DNA from 2 places in the Azospirillum sp. Sh1 genome. Region 2 is predicted to be linked to the other one. Evidence: predicted binding sites of a transcription regulator. Region 2 holds the regulator's gene; the other holds the start of a gene.
The links. Region 2 encodes HrcA, which represses chaperone genes, less so after heat shock. Its sites were predicted from a motif close to GTTAGCACTCNCCNNNGGNGAGTGCTAAC; they were not measured.
Positions count from the first base shown of each region.

Region 1: groES (co-chaperone GroES) is a predicted target of HrcA. The motif match lies at 3,386-3,414, and genes of this name have one in related genera.

Region 1 covers NZ_VTTK01000046.1:33,326-41,146, forward strand. Annotated here, with positions in the region: gene FZ029_RS29230 (cyclic nucleotide-binding domain-containing protein) at 83-745, shown strand; gene FZ029_RS29235 (COX15/CtaA family protein) at 805-1,872, opposite strand; gene FZ029_RS29240 (lysozyme) at 1,962-2,456, opposite strand; gene FZ029_RS33245 (hypothetical protein) at 2,600-2,749, opposite strand; gene FZ029_RS29245 (usg protein) at 2,856-3,119, opposite strand; gene groES (co-chaperone GroES) at 3,476-3,766, shown strand; gene groL (chaperonin GroEL) at 3,815-5,458, shown strand; gene FZ029_RS29260 (hypothetical protein) at 5,910-6,275, shown strand; gene FZ029_RS29265 (DMT family transporter) at 6,291-7,208, shown strand; gene FZ029_RS29270 (LuxR C-terminal-related transcriptional regulator) at 7,633-7,821, shown strand, end outside.
Region 2 covers NZ_VTTK01000013.1:137,415-145,235, reverse strand. Annotated here, with positions in the region: gene FZ029_RS15685 (alpha/beta hydrolase) at 1-1,531, shown strand, start outside; gene FZ029_RS15680 (YifB family Mg chelatase-like AAA ATPase) at 1,555-3,087, opposite strand; gene FZ029_RS15675 (creatininase family protein) at 3,309-4,055, shown strand; gene hrcA (heat-inducible transcriptional repressor HrcA) at 4,200-5,240, shown strand; gene grpE (nucleotide exchange factor GrpE) at 5,295-5,903, shown strand; gene FZ029_RS15660 (response regulator) at 6,061-6,438, shown strand; gene FZ029_RS15655 (DUF1848 domain-containing protein) at 6,563-7,447, opposite strand; gene FZ029_RS15650 (NifU family protein) at 7,511-7,821, opposite strand, start outside.

The sequences.
Region 1 (7,821 bases), on a different contig from region 2:
TTCCTCCATGCCACCCTTCGATACGGTCCGGGCTCGCGACAAGAGCGCTGCGACGGAAATGAATCCCTGCGGGGCCTGTCCCGTGCGCAGCCTGACGGTGTGCGCCGCGCTGGAACCGGAGGAATTGCGCCGTCTTGCCGACATTCTGCAGAACGTGCGCATCGACGCCGGCCACACCCTGTTCGCCGAGGGTGACGCCGCCGACGCGCTCTACAACGTCACGTCGGGCACGGTGAAGCTGTACAAGCTGCTGCCGGACGGGCGCCGCCAGATCACCGGCTTCCTGGTGACCGGCGATTTCCTGGGGCTGGCCGTCAACGACAGCTATGCCTACACCGCCGAGTCGGTGACCAGCGCCTCGCTCTGCCGCTTCCCGCGCAAGAAGATCGACGCGCTGCTGGAAGAATTTCCCAAGATGCAGCGGCGCCTGTTCTCCATGGCGTCGAACGAGCTGGCCGCCGCGCAGGACCAGATGCTTCTGCTCGGCCGCAAGACGGCTAAGGAGAAGATCTGCTCCTTCCTGCTGATGCTGTCGCAGCGCGCCGCCCGCCGCGGCCACAAGGAAAACCCGGTCTTCGTGCCGATGAGCCGCGCCGACATCGCCGACTATCTCGGCCTGACCACCGAAACCGTCAGCCGCACCTTCACCCAGCTGAAGACCGCCGGGGTGATCTCGCTGCAGGAAGGCAACAAGGTCCTGATCGCCGACCTCGACGCGATGTACGATCTGGCCGAAGGGGCCTGACGCGGCCCGACGGGGGGCATCCACGGCATTGCCGTGAACGCCGCCGCTCTACGAAGCGGTCAATCCACCGGCCGCAGTTCGAACAGCAGCCACACCAGCATCGACACCACCAGAATCGCGCCGGCCTGATGGGCGGCGGCGATGGGGATCCACACCACGGTCAGCAGCGTGGCGATGCCCATGGCGATCTGCAGCAGGACCATGGCGCCCGACGCCAGCGCGGCGCGGCCGGCGCGGCCGGGCAGGCGGGCGTTCAGGACGCGGGCGGCCAGCACCAGCACCACCACCCCGGTGAGGATCGCCAGCGCGCGGTGGATCAGCTGGATCGCCGCGGTGTTCTCGAACGGGTTGATCCACCAGGGAGTCAGCGTGTCGACCTCCGGCGGGATCCAATGGCCGGCCATCAGCGGGAAGGTGTTGTAGGCGAAGCCGGCATCCGATCCGGCGACGAAGGCACCCCAGACGATGGTGACGGCGACCAGACCCAGCGCCCAGCGGGCGTGGCGGCGCAACGGCGCCGACTCCGGCCGCCAGCCGGCCAGCGGCAGCGGGTCGAGCAGGCCCAGCGCGGTGCGCAGCAGCAGGGCATAGATCAGGATCGCGGTGCTGAGATGCAGGGCCAGCCGGTAATGGCTGACGTTCGGCGAATCGACCAGCCCGCTCTTCACCATGAACCAGCCGATGCCGCCCTGCAGCCCGCCCAGCAGGAACAGCCCGGCCAGCTTCGGCCAAAGCTCTGCCGAGACGCGGCCCTGCATCCAGAAGCGCAGGAAGGGGATCAGGAAGACGAAGCCGATCAGCTGGCCCCACAGCCGGTGGAACCACTCCCACCAGAAGATCGACTGGAAGCCGGCCAGATCCATGTGGCTGTTGTAGATGCGGAATTCCGGCGTCGCCTTGTACAGGTCGAAGACGCGGTTCCATTCCGCCGAGGACAGCGGCGGCAGGATGCCGATCAGCGGCTTCCACTCCACCATCGACAGGCCGGATTCCGTCAGCCGGGTGACGGCGCCGATCACGGCCATGGCCAGCACCATGGCGGCGCAGACCAGAAGCCAGACGGCGATGGGCCGGTTCGGGTTGGGACGGGTGGAGGCGGCGAGGCTGTCGGAGGCGAAGGCGGTCAAGGCGGCATTCCGGAGCACGGCGGTGGGATGTTCGCCAATGTGGTGCGAACATCCCGTCCCGTCAAATGCCTCCTGCCGCCTCAGCCGGATCAGGCGGTGCCGTCGGCTGTGGTCACGCCGGTCTGGGGCTGGGCGGTCTGGCCCTGGAACAGCGCCTCTTCGGCCGCGCGGCGGGCGACGAGGCCGGCCAGCTTGGTCGGCTTGCCGTTCACCGTGGCATAGACCCAGCGGCCGAACTGGTCGGCGGCCCCGGCATAATCGCCGGCATTCAGCAGCTTCAGCAGGGTCGAGCTTTGCAGGCTGCCGGCGCCCAGGTTGAAGACGAAGGAGGACAGCGCGCCGCGCTGGTCGTCGTTCAGCGCCACCTTCACCAGCGCGTCGACGCGGCCAGCCGCCGCGGTCAGGTCGGAGGCGAGAAAGGCGTCGGCCTGCTCCGCGGTGATGGTCTGGCCCATCTTCACCCCGGCGGTGTGGCCGTAACCGATGGTGGGAACGCCGGCCGGGCAGAGGTAGGCGCTGAGGTACAGGCCCTCGAAATGCTTCACGAGATCGACCGCGGCTTGGCAGACCGGCTTGGTGGTCATGGATGCTAACTCCCGGTTGGCGCGCCGGGCGGACACCCTCCGCCCGCAACAGGGGCGATCGTATGCGAATTACGCGCTTAACGGGAAGGATAGAATGCAAATTGTCGTAATTTGCCGCAAGCCGGCCGAAGAGCCCCGCAGAGTCAGGGTGTCAGCGTCTGCGCGGCGCCAAACAGCACGAACAGGGCGAACAGCAGCGCGAACAGCCCGGCGATCGTCGTGACCTCCAGCAGCGCCTCCACCAGCCGGCCCTCGCGATTCCGCCACTCCTCCGCCTTCCGCTTGGCCGCCATCGTCCCCTCCACCTCTGCAGTCCCGGTATTCGATAAAATTTTAGCGAATACCTGGGGGTGGTGCTGTGACGGCAGTCACAGGGGGCCGAAAGGGCGCCGGCCGGGATCAGTGAAGGCGGAAATCGGCGGCGGCGTGGCGAAGCTCGCCGGGGGTGATCAGGGTGTGGCTCGCCAGCCGCACCGAATGCAGCTTGCCGTCCAGATTGCGCTGCCAGAAATCGAGGAAGCGGCGCAGCACCGGATAGTCCGGCGCCTGGTCCAGCTCCTGCCACAGGTAGCACTGCAGCAGGCCGGGATGGTCCGGCATATGGTAGAGAATCTCGGCGGTGGTCAGGCGGAAATCGCGGAGCTGGAGGCTGAGATCGGCCATGCGCGGTCTCCCGTTCGGTGGGGGGGATCGGGTGGGTCTGGCGGTGTCCGGTTCCTCCCGGTGCCGTCCCGGCAGGGCGGCAGGCGCCGGAACGGTCGGGTCCCCGGTGACCGTTTGAAGAAATCTTGCCGCCGCGCGGGTCGGGGCGCAATGGAAAATATCGTCCAATTACAATGTGTTAGCAGCATGTTGCCGTGAGTGCTGCCGGCATTCGCGCCAAATTCCGAAACGAGCCTCTTGAATCCCCAAACCGGTTCGATTAGCTGTCTGGCACTCGCCGGGTGGGAGTGCTAACAGCCGCCGCCCGCGCCAATTCACGTCAGTCAGAACCAAGCCTTGATCCAAGGAGGCATTCCATGAAGTTCCGCCCGCTGCACGACCGCGTCGTCGTCAAGCGTCTGGAGTCCGACACCAAGACCAAGGGTGGGATCATCATCCCCGACACGGCCAAGGAAAAGCCGCAGGAAGGCGAGATCATCGCCGTCGGCCCCGGCGCCCGTGACGAGGCCGGCAAGGTCGTGGCGCTGGACGTCAAGGCCGGCGACCGTATCCTGTTCGGCAAGTGGTCGGGCACGGAAGTGAAGATCGAAGGCGTCGATTACCTGATCATGAAGGAATCGGACATCATGGGCGTCATCGAGGCCTAAGTCCTCCGCCCGTATCCTTCGAAATTTACAAGTTAAAGGAATCGAGACATGGCTGCCAAAGACGTCAAGTTCGGCCCCACCGCGCGCGAAAAGCTGCTGCGTGGCGTTGACATCCTCGCCGACGCCGTGAAGGTCACGCTGGGCCCGAAGGGCCGCAACGTCGTGATCGAGAAGTCCTTCGGCGCTCCGCGCATCACCAAGGACGGTGTGTCGGTCGCCAAGGAAATCGAGCTGTCGGACAAGTTCGAGAACATGGGCGCCCAGATGGTCCGCGAGGTCGCCTCGAAGACCAACGATCTGGCCGGTGACGGCACCACCACCGCCACCGTCCTGGCCCAGGCCATCGTCCGCGAAGGCGTGACGAAGGTCGCCGCCGGCCTGAACCCGATGGACCTGAAGCGCGGCATCGACATCGCCGTCGCCGCCGTCGTCGCCGACATCCAGGCCCGCGCCAAGAAGGTCACGACCAACGACGAGATCGCCCAGGTCGGCACCATCTCCGCCAACGGCGAAGCCGAGATCGGCAAGATGATCGCCCAGGCGATGGAGCGCGTCGGCAACGAGGGCGTCATCACGGTGGAAGAGGCCAAGAGCCTGGACACCGAGCTGGACGTCGTCGAGGGCATGCAGTTCGACCGCGGCTACCTGTCGCCGTACTTCATCACCAACGCCGACAAGATGATCGCGGATCTCGAGAATCCGTACATCCTGCTGCACGAGAAGAAGCTGTCGGGCCTGCAGCCGCTGCTGCCGGTCCTGGAGTCGGTCGTGCAGTCGTCGCGTCCGCTGCTGATCATCGCCGAGGACATCGAGGGCGAGGCCCTGGCCACCCTGGTCGTCAACAAGCTGCGCGGCGGCCTGAAGATCGCCGCCGTGAAGGCCCCGGGCTTCGGTGATCGCCGCAAGGCGATGCTGGAGGACATGGCCATCCTGACCGGCGGCCAGGTCATCTCGGAAGACCTCGGCATCAAGCTCGAGAACGTCACGCTCGACATGCTGGGCACCGCCAAGAAGGTCGTGATCTCCAAGGAGACCACCACCATCGTCGACGGCGCCGGCGAGAAGGCCGACATCGAAGCCCGTTGCGGCCAGATCCGCGCCCAGGCCGAGGAGACCACCTCGGACTACGACCGCGAGAAGCTGCAGGAGCGTCTGGCCAAGCTGGCCGGCGGCGTCGCGGTCATCCGCGTCGGCGGTGCGACCGAGGTCGAGGTGAAGGAGCGCAAGGACCGCGTTGACGACGCCATGCACGCCACCCGCGCCGCGGTGGAAGAGGGCGTGGTCGCCGGTGGCGGTTCGGCCCTGCTGTACGCCGGCAAGGCCCTGGACAAGCTGGTCCCGGCCAACGACGAGCAGCGCGTCGGCATCGACATCATCCGCCGCGCCCTGCAGGCCCCGGTCCGTCAGATCGCCTACAACGCGGGCACCGACGGTTCGATCGTGGTCGGCAAGCTGCTGGACCAGAACGACCCCAACTTCGGCTACGATGCCCAGAAGGGTGAGTTCACCGATCTGGTCGCCGCCGGCATCATCGATCCGGTGAAGGTGGTCCGCACCGCTCTGCAGGATGCGGCCTCGATCGCCGGCCTGCTGATCACCACCGAGGCGATGATCGCCGAGAAGCCGGAGAAGAAGGCTGCTCCGGGTGGCATGCCGGGTGGCATGGGCGGCATGGACGACATGGGCTTCTAATAGCCCATCGGCCGACCGTTCCACGGTTCGGGAAAGGGGCGCCTCCGCGAGGGGGCGCCCTTTTTCTTTTGCCCGGAGGGAAGCGGGGGAGCGGGGGCATACAGGCATGCAGCTTGGTGGTCAGCCACTCCGCCGAGCCGTCGGGCACCGCTTTCAGCGTCATCCCCGCGAAGGCGGGGAACCAGCCGTTTCAAGCACTTGCCGCGAAAGCCTGGACCCCCGCCTTCGCGGGGGTGACGGTCGATGAGGTGTGATTCAGGCTTCGGTCGGACGTGCGGGCCCCGCGCAAGTGCCGGTGGGCCGTGACACCCCGGCCATCCTGAAATGTCAAGGCGAAGTCCGCCTTGCTTTGCCGCGGTCGCCTCCCAATAATCCGCCCCTCTCTTGCCGGGTGCCCCAGCGTGGGGCGCCGGCCTCCTGACTTCCGTATATTTCAACGAGGGCCTGTTCCATGCGCTCCTTCGAGGGCCAGCATTCCGACAACGTCGCCATCAAGCGCAGCCGCGAGGAGAAGCAGCGTCAGCTGGTTCAGCTCAAGGAGCAGCTGGCGACGCTGAAAGCCCACGCGGCCCCCGCCATCCGTGAAGCGTTGGTCAAGCGCATCGCCGAACTCGACGCCGAACTGCGCCAGCCCGCCAAGCCGCCCCGCGAGGGCCGCGAGGGGCGCGAGGGCCGTGGTGGCGAGGGCCGTGAAGACGCGCCGCGCCATCCCCGCCGCGAATCCCGCCCCAGCGTCTTCCGCGCCGAAGACAGCGGCGACCGCGGCGGCGCCCTGTCCGCGTCCAGCGTCTTCGCCTCGCCCCGCCGCCGCAGCTGAAGCACGGACAGCCCGATGCCCGCCAACCGCGTCGCCTCCGCCAAAGGATCCCGCCTGGCCGATCAGGCCTGGCTGCTGATGATGCTGCCGCCCCTGTTCTGGGCCGGCAACGCGGTCCTGGGGCGCGCGGTCGCCGGGGCGGTGCCGCCCATCGGGCTGGCCTTCTGGCGCTGGTGCCTGGGCATGCTGGTGGTGCTGCCCTTTGCCTGGCCGCACCTGCGCCACGACATCACGCCGATCCTGGCGCGGTGGAAGAGCGTCCTGCTGCTGGGCACGCTGGGCATCGGCATCTACAACACCTTTCAATACATCGCGCTGAACACGACGACCGCGCTGAACTGCGTGATGCTGCAGTCGTCGATGCCGGTGATGATCGTGCTGATGAGCCTCGTGCTGTTCCGTGACCGGATCGGGGCGATGCAGGGGGTGGGGATCGCCGTCTCCCTGGTCGGCGCGATGACCCTGATCTCGCACGGCGATCCGGCGACGCTGCTGGGACTGCAGCTGAATGCCGGTGACGTCTGGATGCTGGCGGCGGTGGTGATCTATGCCGCCTATACCACCCTCCTGCGCCGCCGGCCGGCGATTCATGGTCTGAGCTTCGTCGTCGTCACCTTCGCCATCGGCGCGGTGGAACTGCTGCCCTTCTACATCTGGGAGAGCCTGACCGGCCATCCGGTAGAGGCCAGCGGCATCACCCTGCTGGCGGTCGGCTATACCGTGCTGTTCCCGTCCATCGCCGCCTATCTCTGCTTCAACCGGGCAGTGGAACTGCTCGGTCCCAACACCGCCGGTCTCGCCATCCATCTGGTGCCGGTCTTCGGCAGTCTGCTGGCCATCCTGTTCCTGGGCGAGCAGCCGCATCTGTATCACGGGATCGGCATCGCCCTGATCGCCGCCGGCATCGTCCTGGCGACCCGCCGCCGGGCATGAGCGGAGGCGCGACCAGCGCCAATAATAAAATTACCGTCAAAGGGAAATTTTAAAACTGCGTCTAGGAAACAAAAAAATTAGGATTGAGTTACTTCGTGTGCAGAAAATTTGGAATGGCGTCTTCTGTAAGCCGGCAGTCGGTCCAGGAGAATAACTTGCGAATATACTTGCGAAGTTCGCCATCTGGTTTTGTACCGCGCCGCGGGATAGCGCCTTGATTGGGTTTCTTGTTCGGATGTTCGCCCGTATAATATCCCCGATATCCTTTTAGACATCCCCACTATCCCTCGCGCCTGCGGCGGTCAATAAGGGATGACCGCTAAAATGCGGGTCATGGCGGCGGTTCGGTAGCGGATCGATCGTCGTGTGGAGCCGGCGCTGTTCGCCGGTCCGATGTGGTGGAGGTCCCAAGATGCCCCTGCAAATGTCCGCGCCCGCTTACACGCAAACCGCCTGTCTGGTTCATATCGTCGACGGCGACCTGCTGTCGCGCAGCACGCTCTCGCGGGCGCTGGGCGCCGTCGGCATCGCCTGCCGGGTCCACAGCACCGCCGCCGACGCGCTGGCCGTGCTGGGCACCGCGTCGGCCTGCATCGTCCTGCGCAGCGACCTG
Region 2 (7,821 bases):
CCTCCCCTCTCCCGCATGGCCGACAGCGGTGCGCTCCGCCCGCAAGCTGCGGGCTGCGCTCGCGGCGGCGGCCGTGGTGATGGGAGTGCCGTGGGTCCTGCCCGCGGCGGCGGAGGCGCGCTTCACCCCTGGCCCCTGCTGGTTCACCGTTCCCGACGGAGAAGCGGCGCTGTGCGGGACGGTGGCGGTGCCGGAACGGCGCGACCGCGCCAACAGCCGCAGCCTGCGCCTGCCGGTCGCCGTGCTGCTCAGCACCGCGCGCCAGCCCGACCCGGACCCGGTGCTGTTTCTGGAGGGTGGTCCCGGCGCCTCCCCCTTCGGCACCGGCGAGGCGACGGAAGAGCGGATGGAGGTGTGGTGGGAGCTGTCGGCCCCCTTCCGCCGCACCCGCAACCTGATCCTGTTCGATCCGCGCGGCGTCGGCCGGGCGGAGCCGGATACCGATTGCCCGGAGTTGGACGCCGTCGGCGCCACCCGCGGCACCCGGCCGCAGACGCGCGAACAGCGGGCGGCGGAGGAACGGTCCGCAATCAACGCCTGCGTCGCGCGGCAGCAGGCGGCCGGGCTGGACACCACCCAGTTCTCCTCCCCGGTCGCGGCGGAGGATGCCCTGGACATCGCCACCGCGTTGGGCGCCCAACGGGTGAATCTGTTCGCGGTGTCCTACGGCACGCGCGTCGGGCTGGAGATCCTGCGGCGGCAGGGCGGCCGCGTCCGCACTGCCGTGTTCGACAGCATCTATCCGCCCGACGTCAACGCGCAGGAGGAGACGGCCGGGCTGGCCCAGCGAACCTACCGCCGGCTGTTCGACGATTGCGCCGCCAGCCGGACCTGCCGCTCCGCCTTTCCCGACCTGGAGAAGCGCTTCCTCTCCCTGGTCGAACGGCTGGACCGCAACCCCGTCGACATCGTCGTCGGCGATCATGAAACGCGCCGTGCCCTGCGGCTGACCGGCGGAGCGATCATCGCCGCCGGGTTGGAGGCGATGGCGGTCAGCGAAGCGGTGCCGGCATTGCCGATCATGCTCGACCGCGCCATCCGCGGCCAATACGCCACCCTGGCCGAATGGGCGCCGACCAACTGGCTGGGCGATCCGGAGGTCGCCGACGGGCTGGCCTTTTCGGTCGAATGCCGCGAGTCGGTCAACACCGCCGACCCGCAGAAGCGCGCCGACAACGCCCGCCGCTATGCCCCCTACGGGCTCGTCGCCGCCGACGATCCGGGCCGGCGCGTCTGCCGTCTCTGGCCCGCCGGCCACCAGGAACCGGCCGAGCGCCTGCCGGTCGCCAGCCCGGTGCCGGTGCTGCTGCTGTCAGGCGCCTACGACCCCGTCACCCCGCCGGACTGGGGCGACCGTGCCGCCGCCACCCTGCCGAAGAGCCGCCATCTGGTCTTCCGCGCCGCCAGCCACATCGTGACCTCCAGCGAGGACTGCGCCATGGCTGCCGCCGTCACCTTCGTGGAGCAGGAGGCGGTGCCGGCGACCGTCTGTCCGGGGGCGGCCAAGCCGCCGGTGTTCGAGGGGCCGTGAAGGCGTCGCCTACGGGTGCCCCCTCAACGCCCCGGCGCGATCCGCCGGTAGCTCAGCGCCTCGGCGATATGGCGGCGCTTCACCCCCTCGACCCCGTCCAGATCGGCCAGAGTCCGCCCCACCCGCATCACCCGGTGGTAACCGCGCGCGGACAGCTTCAGCCGTTCCGCCGCCTCGGTCAGCAGGGCGCGGCCGGGGGCGTCGGGGGACGCGACCTTCTCCAGCAGTTCGCCATCGGCCTCGGCGTTCGTCCGCACAGCCCGCCCGGCCGGGTAAGGACCGAAGCCGCCATAGCGTTCCGCCTGGATGGTGCGGGCGACGGCGACGCGGGCGGCGATGTCGGCGCTGCCCTCCGCCGGCGGCGGCAGGCTGAGGTCGGCCGGGCTGACCGCCGGCACGTCGATGTGCAGGTCGATACGGTCGAACAGCGGCCCACTAATTTTAGATTGATAATCTCCTGCGCATTTCGGCGCTCGCGCGCAAGCGAGTGAGGCGTCGTCGAGATGGCCGCAGCGACAGGGGTTCATCGCCGCCACCAGTTGCACGCGGGCCGGATAGGTCACATGGTGGTTGGCGCGGCTGACCACCGCCTTTCCAGTCTCCAGCGGTTGGCGCAACGCTTCCAGCAGGGCGCGGGGAAACTCCGGCAGTTCGTCGAGGAAGAGAACGCCCTGGTGCGCCAGGGAGATCTCCCCCGGCTTGGCCCGCGTTCCGCCGCCGACCAGCGCCGGCAGACTGGCCGACTGGTGCGGCGCGCGGTAGGGGCGTTGGCGCAGCAGACGCCCGCCCTCCAGCAGCCCGCCGACGCTGTGGATCATCGACACCTCCAGCGCCTCCGCCGGGTCGAGCGGCGGCAGCAGGCCGGGCAGCCGGGCGGCGAGCATCGACTTGCCGGAGCCGGGCGGCCCGATCATCAGCAGATTGTGCGATCCGGCGGCGGCGACCTCCAACGCGCGCTTGGCGGTCTCGTTGCCCTTCACGTCGCGCAGGTCGGGCGGCGGCGCGTCCTGTTCCTGCAGCCGCGGCTTGGGCGGGGTCAGCACCTGGGTGCCCTTGAAATGGTTGATTAGCGCCAGCAGGTTGGCCGGCGCCAGCACGTCCAGGTCGGGACCGGCCCAGGCCGCCTCGCCGCCGCAAGCCGCCGGACAGATCAGGCCGCGGTCGTTGGCCAGCGCGTCGATGGCGGCGGGCAGCACGCCGGCCACCGGGGTCAGCGCGCCGTCCAGCGCCAGCTCGCCCAGCGCCACATAGCGGGCGATCTCCGCATCCGGCAGAACCCCCATCACCGTCAGCAGGCCGAGCGCGATGGGAAGGTCGAAATGGCTGCCCTCCTTCAGCACGTCGGCGGGGGCGAGGTTGACGGTGATGCGTTTGGCCGGCAGAGCCAGCCCCAGCGCATGCAGCGCGGCGCGCACCCGCTCACGGCTTTCGCCCACCGCCTTGTCGGGCAGGCCGACGACGGTGAAGGCGACGATTCCGCCGGACATCTGGACCTGGACGTCGATCCCCAGCACCTCGATGCCCTGGAACGCCACCGTGTTGACGCGCGCAACCACCACCGCACCCCGAAACAGACGCCCATCCGGGCAAATTGCACGCGAGTGTAGTCACCGCCGGACCATTGCGCCAGCGCGGGATGAGTGCCGCCCATCGGACAGCCCCGTCATGCCCGCCCGGCGCAGGGAGCGGTTGTCGCGGCCGTCCGGGCGCCTAACATGAGGGCAAACGCATTCCCGGCCGCATTTCCGGCACGCATCGTCGAAAAGGATCCGCCACCGTGCAGCTTCACCTGAGCACCTGGGCCGAGGTCGAAACCTACCTCAAGACCTCCAAGGGCATCATCATGCCGATCGGCTCGACCGAGCAGCATGGGCCGAACGGGCTGGTCGGCACCGACGCCATCTGCGCCGAGGTCATCGCCAAGGGCGTCGGCGACGCCACGGGCGCGCTGGTCGGCCCGACCATCCCGGTCGGCATGGCCGTGCACCACATGGAATTCCCCGGCTCGATGACGCTGAAGCCGTCGACGCTGATCGCCCTGCTGCGCGACTATGTCGGCTCGCTGGCCGAACACGGGTTCGAGCGCTTCTTCTTCGTCAACGGCCATGGCGGCAACATCGCCACCGTCCGCGCCGCCTTCTACGAGATCCATGCGGAGAACCGGGCGCTGCGCGGCCGCGACGCGCCGGACCTGCGCTGCGCCCTGGCGAGCTGGTGGGAGAATGCCGAGGTCGCCCGCCTGTCGCGCGAGCTGTACCAGGGCAAGGAAGGCTCGCACGCCACCCCCAGCGAGGTGTCGCTGACCCAGTACGCCTATCCCGACTCGATCAAGACCGCGGCGCTGGAGCCGGAACAGGCGCCGGCCGGCGGCTTCCACGACGCCCGCGACTTCCGCCGCCGCTATCCGGACGGCCGCATCGGCTCCGCCCCCGGCCTCGCCCGCCCGGAGCATGGCCGGCTGCTGTACGAGGCGGCGGTCGGCGCCATCGCCACGCAGTACCGCAGCTTCCTGGCGGAGCAGTAAGGGGCGTCACGCGGTCGCATGGTGGCGGGGCTTCTTCTCCCCACACGTTGATTCGGCGGTCGGACCTGCCTAAATTCGGACCGGTTGACGGAACTCCCGTTCCGCAGCCGACCAGCCCGAACAGAGCCCGACCGCCCGACCTCCATGATCAACGAGCTGAACCAGCGATCGCGCGAGATTTTCCGGCTGATCGTCGACGCCTATGTCGCGTCGGGCGAGCCGGTCGGTTCGCGCACCATTTCGCGGCGGCTTGGCATGGCCTTGTCGCCCGCGACCATCCGCAACGTGATGGCCGACCTGGAGGAGCAGGGGCTGCTCTATGCCCCGCACACCTCGGCCGGCCGCATCCCGACCGACGCCGGCCTGCGCATGTTCGTCGACGGCCTGCTGGAGATCGGGTCGCTGACCGAGGACGAGCGCGCCTCGATCGAAGCGAAATGCTCCGCCTCCGGCCGCGCCTTCGCCGACGTGCTGGGCGAGGCGTCGACCATGCTGTCCGGCCTGTCGCACTGCGCCGGCCTGGTGGTGGCGCCCAAGACCGACCGGCCGCTGAAGCATATCGAGTTCGTGTCGCTCGGACCCGGCCGCGCCCTGGTCGTCCTGGTGAACGAGGACGGTCTGGTCGAGAACCGGGTGATCGAGGTGCCGATGGGGGTGCCGACCTCCACCCTGCAGACGGTGTCGAACTTCCTCAGCGCCAAGCTCGCCGGCCGCACGCTGGACGAGGCGCGGCAGGAGGTGCTGCAGGAGATCGAGCAGCAGAAGACCCAGCTGGACGAACTGTCGCGCAAGGTGGTCGCCGCCGGTCTGGCCACCTGGGCCGGCAGCGGCGGGTCGAACGCCGGCCAGCTGATCGTCCGCGGCCAGTCCCGCCTGCTGGAGGACGTCACCGCGCTGTCCGACCTGGAGCGGGTGCGCGGCCTGTTCGAGGCGCTGGAGACCAAGGAGACGATGCTGCGCATGCTGGACGCCACCGGACGCGGCGACGGCGTGCAGATCTTCATCGGGGCCGAGAATGTGCTGTTCAGCCATTCCGGCTGTTCGATGATCATCTCCCCCTTCCAGAACAGCCGGGAACAGGTGATCGGGGCCATCGGCGTCATCGGCCCGACCCGCATCAATTACGCCCGCATCATTCCGCTGGTGGATTACACCGCCAAGGTGGTCAGCCGGCTGATCGGCTGAGCGCCGCCTCCCTCACTCACTCCGCCTTTTGACGAAGCAAGAATTGAGAAAACCATGAGCGAAGAGCAGAACAAGCCCTCCGACGCCACGGTGGAGCCGACCGAGGCCACCGCCGAGACCGCCAACGGCGCCCCCAACGGTGCGGAAGCCGGTTCGCCCGAGGACCGCGTCGCGAAGCTGGAGGCCGAGGTCGCCAGCCTGAAGGACCAGCTTCTGCGCGCCATGGCGGAGACGGAGAACACCCGCCGCCGTGCCCAGCGCGACCGCGAGGACGCCAGCAAGTTCGCCGTGTCCAGCTTCGCCAAGGAACTGGTGTCGGTCGCCGACAACCTGCGCCGCGCGCTGGACGCCGTCCCGGCCGAGGGCCGCGAGCAGGACGAGATGCTGAAGGGCCTTGCCGTCGGCGTCGAGGCGACCGAGCGCCAGCTGTTCGCCGCCTTCGAACGCGCCGGCATCAAGAAGCTGGACCCGGCCGGCGAGCCGTTCGACCCAAACTTCCATCAGGTGATGTTCGAGATCGAGAACACCGGCAAGGCTGCCGGCACCGTCGTCCAGGTGCTGCAGCCCGGCTACACCATCCATGGCCGCCTGCTGCGCGAGGCGATGGTCGGCGTTGCCAAGGGCGGTGACGCCGGCGGTCAGCACGTCGATACGAAGGCGTAACCATACAGCCTCTGCCAAACCTCCGGTTCAGCGGCGATCCGCCGGACCGGGGGTTTGGCCTTGTTCGGGATAGGGGATGCCAGCGGTTGACGGTCGCCGGGAAATTGCCTAGGCCTTTCCCTTATTCCTTTCGGCCGAGCAACCGGAGCCGCGTTCCATGCCCCCCTCTACGACCAAGAGCGTCCTGACCGTCGACGATTCCAAGACCATCCGCGACATGGTCGGTTTCACGCTGAAAGGCGCCGGCTATGAGGTGGCGGAGGCGTCGGACGGCAATGCCGGCCTCGCCCTGGTCAACCAGCGCAAGTTCGACTGCATCATCACCGACCTGAACATGCCGGGCCTGGACGGGCTGGCGCTGACCCGCGCCATCCGCGGCTCGGCCCTCAACCGCACCACCCCGATCCTGCTGCTGACGACCGAGGCCGACCCCGCCAAGAAGTCCGCCGGCCGCGAAGCCGGCGCCACCGGCTGGCTGGTGAAGCCCTTCAACCCGGAAAAGCTGGTCGAGACGGTGCGGAAGGTTTGTCCGTAAGGTTCGGCGCTTTGTTGCCCCCTCCCCATCCCTCCCCCGCTTCGCGGGAGAGGGGGTCGAATGCTTGCATAAGTCATTCAAAAGAGAGGCGGCAGTCCCCTCTCCCGCCGCAGGCGGGGGAGGGTTAGGGAGGGGGCATCCGCCGCGCCACCAGAAACTCCCCCTCCGGGTCATGCTCGGCGAAGCGCCGCTGCGCCGTAGCGCGATCAGCAACGGCGTAGCAGTAGACGCATCCGTGCGGACAGCTGTCGTAATCGCCGATGTCGCGGCTCTCCGCGCACAGGCAGCCCGGCCGGTTTCCCTTCTCCCTTGCCGCCACCGCATACCCCGCCACGTCCGACAGCCGCACCGCATCGACACAGCGGGCCGGCGCCGTGCCGGGCGTGTCCACCAGCTCCGGCTGGGTGCAGAGCGTCAGCGCCATTCCCTCCCCCGCCGCGATGCCGGCGAGGTCCGACAGCAGCGCGCGCTTCTCCTCCGCCTCCGGATCGCGCCAGCCGATGCCGGCGGCGGCGAGATTGCGGGCGGTCTTGCGGTAGGGCTGAAGGAAGGAGACCACCACCTCGTCGGTCACCCCGCGCAACGCCCGCGCGATCCGGGCGAAGGTGTCGCGGTGCCAGTCGGGCGGGGTGGCGTCGGTCAACGCGATGGGGTCGTAGCGCCAGACCGCCGCCCGGTCACCCCAGCGCTCGCGCACCCGCGCCATATGGCCGACCGCCGTTTCCCAATCGGGAACCGAGCGTTCCAGCGCGGTCGGCAGCCCGGTGACGCTGTACTGCACGATAAAGGGAAAGCCCCGCTCCGCCACGCTGTCGAGCGCGCCGAGGAACGGTCCCAGATTCTTGGTCCAGAAGATGAAGCCGTCGACCGCCGGCCGGGTCAGGTCGATGCGGTAGGTCTGTCCGCCGTAAGGATTGACCATCCGGCAATAACCGGCGTCGAGGCGGTTCAGGAACCAGCGCCCATAGAAGGCGGGAATGTCGGTCTTGTAGCTGGCGGAGATGATCATGGTGCCAGCATGGGAATGCCGGCCCGCCGCATCAAGGGCAAGCCGGCATATCCGGAGAGCGGATTACTGGACCGAGCGGACTTCGACCACTTCGGGAATGTAGTGGCGCAGCATGTTCTCGATGCCGTGCTTCAGCGTGGCGGTGGAGCTGGGGCAGCCGGAGCAGGCCCCCTTCATCGCCAGATAGACGACGCCCTTCTCGAAGCCCTGGAAGGTGATGTCGCCGCCGTCCTGGGCGACCGACGGGCGGACACGGGTGTCCAGCAGTTCCTTGATCTGCTCGACGATCTCCTCGTCGTCGGCGTTCGACGCCGCGGCATGGCCGTCGCCGCCATCCTCCAGCAGGACCGGGCGGTCGGCGGTGAAATGCTCCA